Rhodothermus marinus: one gene and its partner. The protein of the gene in region 1 binds, or shares a complex with, the protein of each later gene. Links are inferred from orthologs where the notes say so. Each region holds a gene or a part of one and is shown on either strand. Other genes may lie near its edges.

Region 1 (7,697 bases):
TGCTGGAAGCACTGGGCATCGAGCGCTTTATCGTGCTGTCTTTTACGCCGGAACTGGCTGCCATGCCGGCCCGGCAGTTTGTCGAGGAAATCCTCGTACGCCGCATCGGCCTGCAGGCCATCTGCGTGGGCTACGACCACACGTTCGGTCGCAATCGGGAAGGGAACGTAGCCCTGCTACAGCAACTGGGACCGCAGTACGGATTTGCCGTCGATGTCATTCCACCGCAGGTGGTGGGAGACCGTACGGTCTCGTCCACGCTGATCCGGACCATTCTGCTGCGTGATGGAGACGTGCGGCAGGCGGCCGACTTGCTCGGCCGTCCCTACATGCTCCAGGCTACCGTTGTGCGCGGGGACGGCCGCGGACGGGTGCTGGGATTCCCGACGGCCAACCTGCATCCGAATCATCCGCGTAAACTGGTGCCGCGCAACGGCGTCTATGCCGTGCGGGTATGGCTGCCGGGCGAAGCCGAGCCGCGAGGTGGCATGATGAACATCGGCATGCGACCTACTTTTGCAGGCGACCGGCGCACGCTGGAGGTGCACGTGCTGGACTTCGAGGGCGACCTCTACGGTCAGCTTCTTCGGGTGGATTTCATCGAGCGGCTGCGGGACGAGCAGCGCTTCCCGTCGGTCGAGGCGCTCCGCGAGCAACTTTTTCGTGATCGGCAGCGTTGTATGGAAGTACTGCAGGCCTCGGTATGAGGCCTGCTTTTTGACACGCGGCTTTACTCGGAGTTGCGGGTCAGCTTCTTTAGCATGGTATCAATCTAAAGAGGGGACCACAGCACATGATCAGCAAGGAACTCAAGCGCGAACTGATTCGCAAGTACGGCGCCCACGAAAACGACACGGGCCGGCCGGAAGTCCAGATTGCCATCTTCACGCACCGCATTAATGCGCTGACCGAGCACCTGCAGCGCCATCCCAAGGATTTTTCCACGCGCCGCGGCCTTTTGAAGCTGGTCGGCAAGCGGCGCCGCCTGCTCGACTATCTCATGCGCGAAGATTTCGAGCGCTACCGCGCAATTATTGAGGAGCTGGGCATTCGTAAGTAAAAGGGCCGGCGGCATCCCTGAGCGGATGCCGCCGCGCTTATTGGGCCAACGGGCCCGCAAAAAACAGGGAAGAGAACGGTTATGATGACGCAGGCAACCATTCACGAAATCGAATTCGCCCCGGGGAAGACGCTGCGGCTGGAGACGGGGCGTCTGGCCAAGCAGGCCAATGGGGCCGTGGTCGTCCGTCAGGGCGACACGATGGTGCTCTGCACGGCCGTGCTGGCCGACGAACCCAAGGAGGGGCAGAGCTTTTTCCCGCTGACGGTAGAATATCGCGAGAAATTTGCCGCCGGTGGCCGAATCCCAGGCGGCTTCATCAAGCGAGAGGGACGACCGACGGATAAAGAGATCCTCTCGTCGCGACTGATCGACCGGGCCATCCGACCGCTGTTTCCGGATGGCTTCTTCCACGAAGTGCAGATCATCTGCTACGTGATCTCGGCCGACGATCGGTACGACGCCGACGTGCTGGCCGGCACGGGCGCTTCGGCTGCCCTGTTGCTGGCTGGTGCGCCCTTCGACGGACCGATCGCCGAAGTGCGTGTGGGACGCATTGACGGCCAGTTTGTGGTTAACCCCACGCTCAAAGAACTCGAGCAGAGCGACATTAATCTGGTGGTGGCCGGTAAAGAGGACGCCATCGTGATGGTCGAGGGCGAGATGAAGGAGATCAGTGAGGAGGACATGCTCGAAGCCCTCGAGGTGGCGCACGAGGCCATCCGCAAGCTCTGCCGGGGCCAGCTCGAATTCGTGGAAGCGCACGGGCGTCCGGAACCCTTCCCGTACCAGACGACCACGCTTCCGGAGGAGCTGATCGACCGCGTGCGGGAACTGGCCGTGCCGAAGCTGGAAGCGCACCTGCGCGCACCCTACGAGAAGCAGACCTTCTACGAAGGACTGGAGCAGATCGGTGAAGAGACGGTCGCGGCCCTGCTGGGCACGACCGACGCGGAAGGTAACCAGGTGCTGGCCGAAGCCACACCCGAGGGGTGGACGGCCGACCAGATCCGCAAGGCGGTCTCGCAGGTGACCCGCGAGGTCATGCGCCAGATGATCCTGCGCGAAGGGCGCCGGATCGACGGCCGCGGCCTGGACGAAATCCGGCCGATCTGGATGGAGGTAGGCTATCTGCCCCGCGTGCACGGCTCGGCCATCTTCACGCGTGGCGAAACGCAGGTGCTGGCCTCCGTGACGCTGGGCACGTCGAAAGACGTGCAGATGATCGACCAGATCTTCGTCCAGGGCGACAAGCGGTTCTTCCTGCACTACGAGTTTCCGCCCTTCTGCACGGGCGAGATTCGCTTCCTGCGTGGACCGGGACGGCGCGAGATCGGCCACGGCTATCTGGCCGAGCGGGCGCTGGCCGCCATGCTGCCGGACGAATCGTCGTTCCCCTATACGATCCGCGTCAATGCCGACGTGCTGGAGTCGAACGGCTCCTCGTCGATGGCCAGCGTATGTGCCGGCTCGCTGGCGCTCATGGACGCCGGCGTGCCCGTCAAGAAGCACGTGGCCGGCGTGGCCATGGGCCTGATCAAAGAAGGCGACCAGGTGGCCATCCTGACCGACATCCTCGGCACCGAAGACCACCTGGGCGACATGGACTTCAAGGTGGCCGGCACGCGCGATGGCATCACGGCCTGCCAGATGGACATCAAGATCGGCGGGCTGACGCGGGAGATCATGCAACGCGCGCTGGAGCAGGCACGCCGCGCCCGGATGTACATCCTGGATCTGATGGAACAGACCATCGAGGCGCCGCGCCCGGACCTGTCGCCCTACGCACCGCGTCTGACGCAGATCACGATCGATCCGGAGTTCATCGGCGCCGTGATCGGTCCGGGAGGCCGTGTGGTACAGGGCATCCAGCGCGAAACGAACACCACGATCGAGATCGAGGAGCGCGACGGCGTGGGCGTGGTCACCGTGGCGGCCACGAACCAGGAGAACGCCCAGCGTGCCATCGAGATGATCAAGCAGATCGTGGCCGTGCCCGAGGTGGGCGCCGAGTACGAGGGCATCGTGCGCAGCATCCAGAGCTTCGGCGCCATCGTGGAGATCATGCCTGGCAAAGAAGGGCTGCTCCACATCTCGGAACTGGACCACGGCTACGTGAAGGACATCCACGACTACCTGAAGGTCGGCGACAAGGTCCGCGTCAAGTTGATCGAAATCCGCGAGGATGGCAAGCTGCGGCTCAGCCGCAAGGCCTTCCTGCCGCCGCCGGAGCCCGAAGCGAAAAACGGCGAACCGGCACGGGAGCAGGCGAGCGCCGAGCGGAGCGGGCCGCCGCGTGATCACGCTTCCGGACGCTCTCATGGGCCCGGACACGGTCGCGGAGGCCGGAGCGGACGGGGGCGCGGACCGGATCGCGGACGCGGTGGACGCCGTCGCTAAACGCCAAACCGAACGCAGGATGCGTAGAGGAGGCGGGGGCTGATTGCTCTCGCCTTTTTTGTGTAGGCGTAAGCAACACGAAAGAAGCGATGTCGGTGAAAGTTGTAGCAGATACCGTTACCTACCAGAAGACGGTGCTGCCCTGTGGGCTGCGCATCGTGACCGAAACGATTCCCTCGGTGCGCTCGGTGGCCGTCGGTCTCTGGGTGGATGTGGGGAGTCGGGACGAAGCCGAGGAAGAGGCCGGCATCACGCATTTCATCGAACACATGGTGTTCAAAGGCACCGAGCGACGCCGCACGCACCAGATCGCCCAGCGCATCGAGTACGTCGGCGGCTACCTGAACGCCTTTACCACGAAAGAGCATACCTGCTACTACGTGCGGGTGCTGGATGAATACCTGGATCGGGCACTGGACACGCTGATCGATCTGGCTTTCCGGCCGCGCTTCCCGGAGCGCGAAATCGAAAAGGAGAAAGAAGTAATCCTTGAAGAGATGAAGATGTACGAGGACACACCCGACGAGTACATCTTCGATCTCTTCGAAGAACTGGTCTATGCCGGGCATCCGCTGGGACGGCCGATTGTGGGACGGGAGGAGACGGTGCGCTCGTTTACCCGGGCCATGCTGCTGGATTTTATGGCGCGGCATTACACGCCGGATCGTATGGTGCTGGCGGCGGCCGGACGCCTGACGCATGAACGGGTGGTGGCCCTGACGGAACGGCTGTTGCGAGGGGTGGCGTTGCGTCCGACCAACCACCGGCAGCGACAACCGGTGCCGCCTTACCGCCCCGGCGAGCGCGTCGAGCGGCGCAGCGTGCAACAGGCGCATCTGGTGCTGGGCGGGCGCGGGTACGACCTGCACCATCCGCACCGCGCCGCGCTTACCGTGCTCAACACGATCCTGGGGGGCGGTATGTCGAGCCGGCTCAATCAGAACATCCGGGAGCGGTACGGTTACTGCTACAACATCTATTCGTTTGTCAACCTGCACTCGGATGTCGGCGACTGGGGCGTCTATATGGGAACGGACCCCCGGCGGGTGTCGCGGGCCGAGCAGCTCATCCGGCGCGAGCTGGAGCGGCTGGTGCAGGAGCCGGTGGGGCGGCGTGTGCTGACGCACGCCAAGAACCAGGTCAAGGGGACGCTGATGCTGGGGCAGGAGAACATGAGCAGCCGGATGATGCGCTTGGGGCGGCAGGAGCTGTATTTCGGTCGCTATTACAGCCTGGACGAAGCGCTACAGGAAGTAGATCGGGTGACGGCCGAGGAGGTGCAGGCGGTGGCGCGTGAGTTGTTTGCCGAGCAGCCGTATTCGAAGGTAGTGTTATTGCCGGAATAGTCTGGCGGAAGGGGCTTTTGCAGGCTCGGATTATTTCGTAGCTTTGGGCAAGATTCTGTCAACAAAATCCGTTATTGCAATGCAAAAAGTGCTGGTAACTGGAGGCGCCGGCTTTATCGGATCGCACGTAGCCGACGCCCTGCTAGAAAGGGGATACGAGGTGCACATTCTGGACGACTTCTCTTCGGGACGTGAAGAAAACGTGCCGGCCGGAGCCGTGGTCCATCGGATGGACGTCCGGGATGAGGCCGTGGCCGATCTGTTTGCGCGTGAGCGGTTTCCGATTTTGATCCATCACGCTGCGCAGATGGACGTGCGCCGCTCGGTGGCTGATCCCAAATTCGATGCGGACGTCAACATCATGGGACTGCTGAACCTGATGGAAGCCGGGCGGCAACACGGCCTGCAGAAGGTGATCTTCGCCTCGACGGGCGGGGCCATTTACGGTGAGCCGGACTACGTGCCCCAGGACGAAGACCACCCGGTGCGGCCACTTTCGCCTTACGGCATCACGAAGCTGGCTTCTGAAAAGTACCTCTACTTCTACGAGCAACAGTACGGCATCCCGTACGTCGCGCTGCGCTACGCGAACGTGTACGGCCCCCGGCAGAACCCCCACGGAGAAGCCGGCGTGGTGGCCATCTTCACGCAGCGCATGCTCGAGGGTAAGCAGCCGGTCATCTACGGCTCGGGCGAGCAGACGCGCGACTTCGTGTACGTCGGCGACGTGGTGGAAGCGAATCTTGCCGCACTGGCCTATCCGGGCTCGGGAGTGTTCAACATTGGAACGGGCATCGAGACCAGCGTCAACCAGCTTTTCCGCACGCTTCGGGATCTGATCAACCCCGAAGTGCCCGAAGTGCATGGCGAGGCCAAGCCGGGCGAACAGCAGCGCAGCGTGCTGGGCTACGAACGGGCTCGCCGCGAGCTGGGCTGGGAGCCCCGGGTGTCGCTGCAGGAAGGACTCCGGCGCACGGTGGAGTGGTTCCGCGCGCGGGTGACCGTCGGCTGAACCATGTATCGCGTTCGGCTTCCCGTCTTCGAAGGTCCCCTGGACCTGCTGCTTTACTTCATCCGACGGGATGAGCTGGACATCTACGACATTCCGGTCGCCCGCATTGCCGACGAGTTTCTGGCCTATGTGCGCCTGATGGAGGAGCTTGACCTGGACGGTGTGGGGGACTTTCTGTACCTGGCCGCCGTGCTGCTCCATATCAAGGCGCAGATGCTGCTGCCGCGCCCGCCAGCGCCGGCCGACAACGAAGCGGAGCCGGCCGATCCCCGCCAGGAGCTGGTGGAGCGGCTCCTGAATTACCTGCGCTATAAGGACGCTGCCGGACGGCTGGATGCGCAGGTCGAGGCGCGGCAGCAGCTCTACACGCGGGGCGCAGCGGCCGGGGCAGGGGATGAAGTGGCTGAGCAGGGACCGCCGCCGCTGGCGCCGGTACCCCTGTTTGAGTTGCTGGATGCATTGCGGAGAGTGCTGGAGCGTCGGGTCGAACCGCCAGCGCATACCGTCCGGCGAGAGATCTACAGTGTGGAGGCGCAGATGGATTACGTGCAGGCGCAGCTGCAGGACGGCCGGGCGCGTCCGTTCGGGGAGCTGGTGGCCGGGCGTCCGCGTGGATTCGTGATCGCCACGTTTCTGGCCGTGCTGGAGCTGGCCCGGCAGGGCAGGATATGGATTCGGTTGCTGGACGGCCGGGAAGATTTTCTGGTGGAAGCCTGCGAAGCAACGGCGATGGAGGAGGCCGATGTTGCAGCCTGAGCGCAATGGAATGGCGGCCACGCCGCTGATGCAGGGGATCGAGGCGTTGCTGTTTGTGGCCGATGCGCCGCTTTCGGCCGAAGAGCTGGCCGCGCTATGGGAGCGGGCCTACGGCACGCGGCCGGAGGCCGGAGAGATCGAGCAGGCCATCGCGGCGCTCAACGACGTGTATGAAAAGACCGGCCGCGTTTTCCGGATTTATCGCTGGGGGGGCGGTTTTCGGCTGGCCACGATGGCTTCAGTAAGTCCGTTATTGCAATGCTACAAACAACAGGAAGTCAAACTATCTCAGACACTGCTCGAAACGCTCGCGATCATCGCCTATCGCCAACCGATTACCAAACCTGAAATCGACCACATTCGTGGGGTCAACTCCGACTATGCCATTCGACGACTGCAGGAACTGGAGTTGATCGAAATAAAAGGGCGCAGCGATACGGTCGGACGGCCGTTGCTGTACGGTACCACGCGACGTTTTCTGGAGCACTTCGGGCTGAACAGCTTGGATGATCTCCCGGAGCTGCCGGAACTGCAACAACTGCTCGAAAATCCGGAGATCCAGCGCGAGCATCTGCGCCTGCTGTATCCCCTTGAACCCGAGCAGGACGAACCTTCCGAATAGAAGACACCCGCTATCTTCAGACAACCGGGCACTTCCGACACCGGCATTTCGTTTACTCCGACAACCCGCACTACTGGAGAAAAAATTTGGCTGGAGGGACGATGACGGTGTCGGATAAGTCCTCGCTGATCCGCCTGAATCGCTACCTGGCCCGGGCGGGCGTCTGTCCGTCCCGCCGCAAGGCCGACGAGCTGATCGCCAGCGGACAGGTACGCGTCAACGGCCAGGTGGCGCAACTGGGCATGCGCGTTGGACCGGACGACATCGTCGAGGTCAACGGTGTTCGCGTCGTCCCCCAGACGCAGGCGCTCTACATCCTGATGAACAAACCCCACGACACGATTACCACCTGCGAGGACGAACGTGGACGCCGGACCGTCCTGGATCTGATCAACCTGCCTCCTGAACAGAAAAACGGACTGTTTCCGGTTGGCCGGCTCGACCGTAACACCACCGGCGTGCTGCTGCTGACCAACGACGGCGAACTGGCCAACCGGCTGA
Region 2 (7,928 bases), 840 kb from region 1 along the record:
CACCGCCCGTGTAGGCCAGGCCGCCCGCCACGATCAGCACCAGCGCACCCGTGGGCAGATGGCGCCACAGGACCGGCAACATCAGCACGGCCAGCCAGCCGGTGGCGACGTAGAGCGCCGTGGAGAGCCGGGGAAAACGTCCGGTAAAGAGCCCCTCGAACACCATCCCGGCCAGCGCCACGCTCCAGATCACCCCGAGCAGCACCACCCGCCAGGGCGGTGGTACGTAGGCCACCAGAAACGGCGTGTAGGTGCCGGCGATGAGCAGGTAGATCGCCACGTGATCGACGACGCGCAGCCGCCGCTTGCAGTCCGGCCGGCGCACGCTGTGGTAGAGCGTGGAAGCCAGATACAGGACGATCAGGCTGAGGCCAAAGACCAGACAGGCGATCCGTTGCCCCGTCGTGCCGTCGCGACCCGAGAGCCAGAGCCAGCCGGTTCCGGCCAGACTCAACAGCACGCCGAGGCCGTGCGTCAGTGCATTGGCGCGTTCTTCCATTTGAAGCGGTAGTTCTCGTCTTGTCGAGACGGTGCTGTAGAAAACGAGCGCCCGGGTTGGCCGATCTGTAAGAAAGACCAGGCGTGGCGCCTTCGGCAATGCATTATTCGGGCAGATCAAAAAAGAAAATGTAAAAGGGCAGCGAACTTTTTGCATGGCAACCCGTTGAGGAGGAAAAGTATCCAACAACCACACGCAAATCAGGAGCGTACACCGTGGCACAGGCAAAAGCAGGCGACCACGTCAAGGTCCATTACACCGGTCGCCTTCAGGACGGCACCATCTTCGACTCGTCTCGGGATCGCGAGCCGCTCGAATTCACGCTGGGCGAAGGGGAAGTCATTCCTGGCTTCGAGCAGGCGGTCATGGGCATGGAGCCCGGCGAAACCAAGACCGTCACCATCACGGCAGAGGAAGCCTACGGCCCCCGGCGCGACGATCTGCTCATCGAGGTCGGACGCGACCAGGTAGCGCCCGGACTGGAGCTGGCCGTCGGACAGCAGCTGCAGCTCCGGCTGCAGGACGGCCGGATCATCCCGGTAACCGTGGCGGCCCTGACCGAGGAAACCGTGACGATCGACGCCAACCATCCGCTGGCCGGCGAAGACCTGACCTTCGAAATCGAGCTGGTCGCCATCGACTGACCCGCGTTGGACACCACTGCAAAGCCGCCCCTCGGGGGCGGCTTTTTTTGTTTGGCCTGGATGGGCCCTGTTCAACAGAACCCATGCAATTTTCACAATGCCCCGGCACTTCCGGCGCCGAAAGTGTGTTAATTTAGACAGCGTCTAAAATATCCGGTGGGTTGCATGTACGAGAAGCTGAAGGAGTTCTGGAAGGCCGCGCCGGAGGGCTTCACCTTCCATCTGCTGCCCGGGCAGGGACGCTACAAGTACTTTCTGGAAGGCAAGGGCTGCCGGCTGGGCGTGCTCTTCGAGGACACGCTGAACGTGTACTACGAGTGGCTGACGGAAGACGGCGAGCCGGTGCCCTACGGGCCGGAGCTTCGCTACAAGTGGATGGCCAAGCGCGACCTGGCGCGGCTGATTCTGGAAGGGGAGTGGGAGGTGACGGAGGCCCGTCCGGAGGCCGTACCCCTCTGATCAGCGACCGGCCAGCTCGGCCGCTTCTTCAAGGCGGACGCTGACCAGCGTCGAGACGCCCGGCTCCTGCATCGTGACACCGTAGAGCCGGTCCGACAGCTCCATCGTGCGCAGGTTGTGCGTGATCAGGATAAACTGGGTGTTTTCAGAAAAGCTGCGCAGCAGGCGCATGAAGCGCTCGACGTTGGCTTCGTCCAGCGGCGCGTCCACCTCGTCGAGGATGCAGAATGGGCTGGGTTTGGTCAGATACAGGGCAAAAAGGAGGGCGATGGCCGTCAGGGCCTTTTCGCCGCCGGAGAGCTGAGCGAGCGTGCTGGGACGCTTGCCGCGGGGACGCGCCAGAATCTCGATGGGAGACTCCAGCGGATCGTTCGGATCGGCCAGCACGAGATCGGCCCGGGCGTCGCCGCCGAACAGTTCGCGAAACAGCTCCTGAAAATTGCGGCGGATCGATTCGAACGTTTCCAGAAAGCGGGCGGCAGCCGTCTGGTTGATCTCCTGAATGGTGGTTTCCAGCGTGGCCTCGGCCGATTCCAGATCCTGCTGCTGGGCCAGCAGAAAGTCGAGCCGCTCTTTTTCTTCCTGATACTGCTCGAGCGCCAGTTCGTTGACGGTGCCGAGGTTGGCCATCCGGCGGCGTAGCGTTTCGATCTGTTCCCGGGCGGCCTGCACGTCGAAGTCGGCCGGCGGTTCGGGCAGGCGGGAGGGATCGTCCACGTCCAGGTGCTCTCGGGCATGCTCGGTCAGACCGGCCAGGCGCGTGCGCGTTTCGGCGAGCTGCACCTGATACTGACGTTCCTGCTGCTGCTCCTGCTCGTAGGCGCGGCGAAGTTCGCGAAGCTGGCGCTCGACGCGCTCGAAGGCCGTGCGGAGCGCGACAAGTTGCTGGCGAAGCTGCTGTACTTCGGCCTCGACGGGTGGTAGTTCGGCGCTCCGGGCGCTTCGCTCTTCTTCGATGGCCCGGCGTCGTTCCTGATCTCGGGCCAGGCGCGTTGCCAGTTGTTCCTGCTGCTGCGCGCGTTCCTGCTGGCGACGCCGGAGACCTTCCAGCCGCTGGCGGAGTTGCTGTTGCTCGCGCCGGAGGTTTTCCAGCCGGTTGCGCGTTTCGGCCGCCTGCAATTGCACCTGGTTCAACTGCTCCATGGCGGCGCGGTACCCGGCTTCTGCCTGCTGAAGGGCGGCTTCGGCCTCCTGCAGCGCACGCTGGCGTTCGGCCACCGCCTGTTCGGCTTCCGCCAGCGCTTGCCGGAGCGTCTGCAGTTCGGTCGCAAGGGTCGCCTGTGCTTCGTCCAGTTGCGCCCGGCGGGTTTTCAGGGCTTCGAGGCGCTGGCGGAGCGACTCGCGCGTGGCCTCGTGGCGGGTGGCCTGCTGCTCCAGCGCACGCAGCGCCTGCTCGGCCTCACGCAAAGTCTGCTGTTTTGCGTCGAAGGGAAGCGCCTGTAGTTGCTGTTCCAGCGTGGCGCGCTCGTTGCGCAGGCGGGCGATCTCCGTTTCCAGCGAGGCGGCCTCGGTCTGAAGGGCGTTCAGGCGCTCGCGGCGGTCGAGGCGGCCGCTGAGGGGCGAGCGCGGCGCCTGTGCGCTGCCGCCGTGCCACCAGTTCCGGCTGTCGATCCACTCGCCCTGTGGCGTGAAGAAGCGGGCCGGCTCCGAGGTGCTCTGTGCCAGACGCCGGGCCGTTTCCAGATCGTCGACCAGATAGGCGTCGTGCAGCAGCGAGGCGGCCAGCGGTCGCAGTTCGGGACGGGCCAGCCGCACATGGTCGAGAAGGGGACGGGCGCCGGGGATCTCGGGCGGATCGTTCGGGGGCGTCAACCCTTCCAGCACGATGAAGGTGGCCCGGCCTTTTTCCGCCTCACGGAGCAGCCGGAGTGCCTGTCGGGCTTCCTCTTCGGTAGCCACGACGATCCAGGCGGCCCGCTCGCCGAGCGCGGCGTCGAGGGCCGGCTGCAGCTCGGGCGCGATGCCGAGCAGGTCGGCTACGGTCTGTAGCGGCGCATCCGTCCAGCCCGGCGTGCGGGCCAGGAAGGGGACGGCCTCCGGAAAGTCCTCGTAGGCGGTGAGTACCTGTTCCAGCAATCGCGCTTCGGCCCGGACGGCCTCCAGACGTCGCTCCTGCTGGTGCAGCGCTTCGTCGCGGGCGGCGATCTCCTGACGCAGCTCCTGTCGGCGGCGCTCCAGCACTTCGATTTCCTTCCGAAGATTTTCGCACGTCTGGCGTGCGGTCTCGCGTTTCCGGAGGATTTCTTCCTGCTCGGTTTCGAGCGCCTGGAGCTGTGCGTCGAGCGTCTTCTGCTCGGCGTCGAGGCGCTCGCGCTCCTGTTCCAGCAGTTCGCGCCGGTTGCTCTGGCGGTCGAGCTGGCGGCGCGCTTCGAGCAGGGCCTGCTCGGCCTGTTGCAGCAGGCGGCGGGCTTCCCGGACGCGCTCCCGCTGCTGTTCCAGCGCGTGCTGGGCGGCGTCTCGGTCTTCCAGCGCCCGGCGCAGGGCAGCTTCGGCCGCTTCGTGCCGGGGCATGGCTTCCCGGACGGCCGCCTCGGCGGCTTCCAGCGCCTGCTGCAGGCGCTGCTCCTGACGTGCAGCCTCTTCCGCTTCGCGTTGCAGCCGTTCCTGTTCACTTCGGGCGGCCCGCAGGCGCTCGTCCAGCAGGCGGCCTTCACTTTCGAGCGCCTGCAGGCGATTTTGCAGCGTGTGGAGGCGTTCCTGCGCGGCCTCCAGCGCCGTTTCGGTCCGGGTGAGCTGCTGCTGCAGTTCGGTCTGTTCCGCTTCGAGCGCTTCGTAGCGGGTGCGGGCCTCGCGCAGGCGCGTCTGCACCTCGTCCAGCAGGGCTTCGAGCGCGTCGGCCTGTTCGCGCAGCCGGTCGTAGTCGTGTCGCAGGAGTGCCTGTTCGAGCGTGCGCAGTTCGTCGCGGTAGCGGCGGTAGCGTTCGGCGCGGTCGGCCTGGCGTTTGAGCGTATCGACCTGGCGCCGTACCTCTTCGATCAGGTCGCGCAGGCGGGTCAGATCGTTGCGTGTGGCGTCGAGCTTGCGAAGCGTCTGCGCGCGCCGCAGTTTGTAGCGGGTGATCCCGGCCGCCTCCTCGAAAAGATGACGTCGGTCCTGGGCGTTGTCCGAGAGGATGTCCTCGATCATCTTCAGCTCGATGACCGAGTAGGCGCCGGCCCCCATGCCCGTGTCCATGAACAGCTCCTGGATGTCACGCAGGCGGCAGGGGGTGCCGTTGAGCAGGTACTCGGATTCGCCGGAGCGGTAGAGGCGGCGGCCGATGGTGACCTCACTGTAGTGGAGCGGCAGGATGCCGCGCGTGTTTTCGATGGTCAGCAGCACCTCGGCCATGCCGACGGGGCGGCGACGGGCCGTGCCGTTGAAGATCACGTGCTCCATGCGTTCGGAGCGGAGCACGCGGGCGCGCTGCTCGCCGATGACCCATCGGACGGCATCGACCAGGTTCGACTTGCCGCAGCCGTTGGGGCCAACGATGGCCGTGATGCCGGGATCGAAGTGCAGGACCGTCCGGTCTGCGAAACTCTTGAAACCTTGCAGTTCGAGCTTGCTCAGGTACATGACCGTCCCCACCTTCAGGCCGCCCAAGATAAGACGGTTCAGGAAGGGGAGCAAGCCAATCGGCGCAAAGCATTGGTGAGCCTTGTTTTTCTATGAAAATGATAATACCTTAATCTCGAACCATCTTGCGTTAGCTGTGCCGCATGCGAATTTCCAAAAGCTTTGATGGGGAATGTCGGCGGGACGGAACTGGTCGTTTCAGCTATGCGGCTGTTTTGTTTTAAATTCTGAAGAACAGGCGGTAATCCTCTTGCACTTCGTTGCTCATGAACCGGGGCCTTTCTGAGACGAGAGAGAGGACGGCCGGGCGGCGCGTCCGGAGCTGGCACGTGGCGGCGCTGGTGCTCGTGCTGGCCGTCGGCGGTTTGCTGCTCTATGCGTTCTGGCCGGTGCTTACCGGCCGCGAGGAAACCACGCGTCCCGAGGACGTGCAGGCCACAGCGCCGCCGGTGGCCGTCGAGGCCGTGGTGGTGCAGCCGGTGGACTTCCCGCTGCGGGCCGAGGCGACCGGTACGCTGGCGCCCTGGCGCCAGACCGAAATCAGCGCCGAGCTCAGTGGGCGCGTCGTGGAACGCCGCGTGGAAGAGGGAGATCGGGTACGGGCCGGACAGGTGCTTGTGGTGCTCGATGATGAGGAGGCGCGGCTGGCGCTGGCCGAGGCCGAGGCGGCCCTGCTGAAGGCCCGCAGCGAGTATGCCGTCCAGCTCAGCCAGAGCGGGGCGGCCGGGATCGACTCGACGCGCCTGGCCGAAGCCCGACGGGCCTGGCAGGCCGCCCAGGAGGCCTATGCGCGCGGGGAGATCGACGAGGCGGCGCTGGACGAGGCGCGGCAGCGCTATGAGGCGTTGCTGTTGCTCTCCGGCGCGCAGCGCGAGGCCGTGCGTCGCGTGGTGACCGGTCTGGCCGAGGCCGAACAGCGCGTGGCACGGGCCCGGCTCCAGCTCAACCGCACGCGCATCCGGGCGCCGTTTGCCGGGCGCGTGGCCGACCTGCAGGTAGAGGTCGGTCGGCATGTGAGTCCCGGCCAGGTGCTGATGCGGCTCCTGGACGACCGCCGCATGAAGGTGGAAGTCGATGTGCTGGAGGCCGATCTGGTGCATATCCGTCCGGGCGCTTCGGCCTGGGTGCGGCTCCCGGCGCTTGGCGATACGGTGGTGGCGGGCGTCGTGCACACGGTTAATCCCCGCATCGACCCGAAGACCGGGGCCGGACGCGTGACCGTGGCCGTGCCGAATCCGGAAGGACGCCTGCTGGCCGGCATGTTCGCCTACGTGGCGCTGGAGACGCGCACGCTGCCCGACCGGCTGGTCGTGCCGGCCGAGGCCGTGCTCGTGCGCCAGGGACGCGATCTGGTCTTTGTGATTCGCAACGGGCGGGCGCAGTGGACCTACGTGACGACCGGGCCGCGCTCGGGGGATCACGTGGTGCTGCTCGATGGTGTGGCGCCGGGCGACACGGTGGCCGTCAGCGGCCATCATGCGCTGGCGCACGATGCGCCCGTCGAGGTGACGGCCGTGCATCCGACCTTCGAGGTGAACGACTGAAACGGTCAGGATCCATGCGCGCGCTGGTTGGCTGGTGCCTGCGGCGTCCGGTGGCCGTCACGGCCTGGAGCCTGCTTGCCGTCGGACTGGCGGTGATCGCCTACGTGCGGCTGCCGGTGGCGCTGCTGCCCGATCTGCGCTATCCGGCGCTGGCGGTCTGGACGGCCTATCCCGACGTGCCGCCCGAACGCGTGGAGCGGGCCGTGACCGAACGCGTGGAGGCGGCGGTGGCCGGCGTGGAAGGGGTCGTGGCGGTGACGGGCCGCAGCCTGCTGGGCGGCAGCCTGGTCGTGCTTCGCTTCGGGTGGAACACGGATCTGAACCTGGCGCTGCTGAACGTCCGGGAGCAGCTCGACCAGCTCGGCGACGCGCTGCCCGACGAGGCCGAGCGTCCGGTAGTGCTCCGGCTCGACCCGAGCGACCGACCCATCATGCTGCTGGCGCTTCGCCAGGCCCTGCCGCGCGATACGGTCCGACGCGCGGCCGCCGGAGAAAGCTTTCAGGATCTGGTCGCGCTCAAGCGACTGGCCCGCGATGTGGTCGCGCGCCGACTGGAGCAGCTCGAGGGCGTGGCCCGCGTGCGCGTCACCGGCGGCTACGAGCCCGAGGTCGAGGTGCGGCTCGACCCGGAGCGACTGATTCGGTACGGGCTCACCGTGGCGCAGATTGAGCAGCGCCTGCGGGCGGCCAACGTCACGCTGCCGGGTGGACTGATCCGTCGCGGACCCTTCCGCTACGCCGTCGAGGTCAGCGGGGCCTTTACGGAGCCGGCCGACGTGGCCGAAACGATCGTGGGCTATGCGGGACGCACCCCGCTGCGGCTGGCCGACGTGGCCGAGGTGCGGCCGGGCGTGGCCGAGCGTCGCGGACTGGTGCGCTTCGACGGCGAAGAAGCGCTGCTCCTGCTGGTGGAGCGGGCCGCCGACGCCAACACGGTCGTCGCCGCCCGCCAGGTGCGCCGCACGCTGCGCGAGCTGGAAGCCGAGGTGCCGGGCGTTCGGCTCGACGTGGTCGTGGACGAGAGCCTGTTCATCCGGCAGGCCATCGCCGGAGTGCAGCAGGCCGTGCTGCTGGGCGGCGTGCTGGCGCTCGTCGTGCTGCTGGTGTTCCTGCGCCGGCCGCGCGTGCTGCTGGCCGTGGCGGTGGCCGTACCGCTGTCGCTGGCGCTCACGCTGATTGCGTTCGAGGTGGCCGACATCACGCTGAACCTGCTCTCGCTGAGCG

Evidence for each region.
Region 2: the proteins of GYH26_RS06945 (region 1) and smc are in contact, whole or in part, in a crystal structure (PDB 3ZGX), measured with the Bacillus subtilis proteins. The link is inferred for Rhodothermus marinus from one-to-one orthologs.

What each region holds. Positions count from the first base shown.
Region 1 is NZ_AP019797.1:1,590,125-1,597,821, forward strand. The notes cover bases 4,803-7,697. They hold GYH26_RS06945 (segregation and condensation protein A), read left to right. Parts: upstream 4,803-5,821; coding sequence 5,822-6,574; downstream 6,575-7,697. Other genes in these bases: GYH26_RS06935 (M16 family metallopeptidase), read left to right, coding at 4,803-4,806; GYH26_RS06940 (SDR family oxidoreductase), read left to right, coding at 4,886-5,818; scpB (SMC-Scp complex subunit ScpB), read left to right, coding at 6,561-7,196; GYH26_RS06955 (pseudouridine synthase), read left to right, coding at 7,298-7,697. In the rest of the region: GYH26_RS06920 (bifunctional riboflavin kinase/FAD synthetase), read left to right, coding at 1-707; rpsO (30S ribosomal protein S15), read left to right, coding at 794-1,060; pnp (polyribonucleotide nucleotidyltransferase), read left to right, coding at 1,142-3,460; more of GYH26_RS06935, read left to right, coding at 3,550-4,802. UniProt on the Bacillus subtilis protein: Participates in chromosomal partition during cell division. May act via the formation of a condensin-like complex containing Smc and ScpB that pull DNA away from mid-cell into both cell halves.
Region 2 is NZ_AP019797.1:756,311-764,238, forward strand. Bases 1,403-5,493 are described here. They hold smc (chromosome segregation protein SMC), read right to left. Parts: upstream 5,188-5,493; coding sequence 1,603-5,187; downstream 1,403-1,602. Other genes in these bases: GYH26_RS03380 (hypothetical protein), read left to right, coding at 1,403-1,602; GYH26_RS03390 (efflux RND transporter periplasmic adaptor subunit), read left to right, coding at 5,427-5,493. In the rest of the region: PAQR family membrane homeostasis protein TrhA, read right to left, coding at 1-499; GYH26_RS03375 (FKBP-type peptidyl-prolyl cis-trans isomerase), read left to right, coding at 715-1,143; more of GYH26_RS03380, read left to right, coding at 1,309-1,402; more of GYH26_RS03390, read left to right, coding at 5,494-6,704; GYH26_RS03395 (efflux RND transporter permease subunit), read left to right, coding at 6,719-7,928. UniProt on the Bacillus subtilis protein: Required for chromosome condensation and partitioning.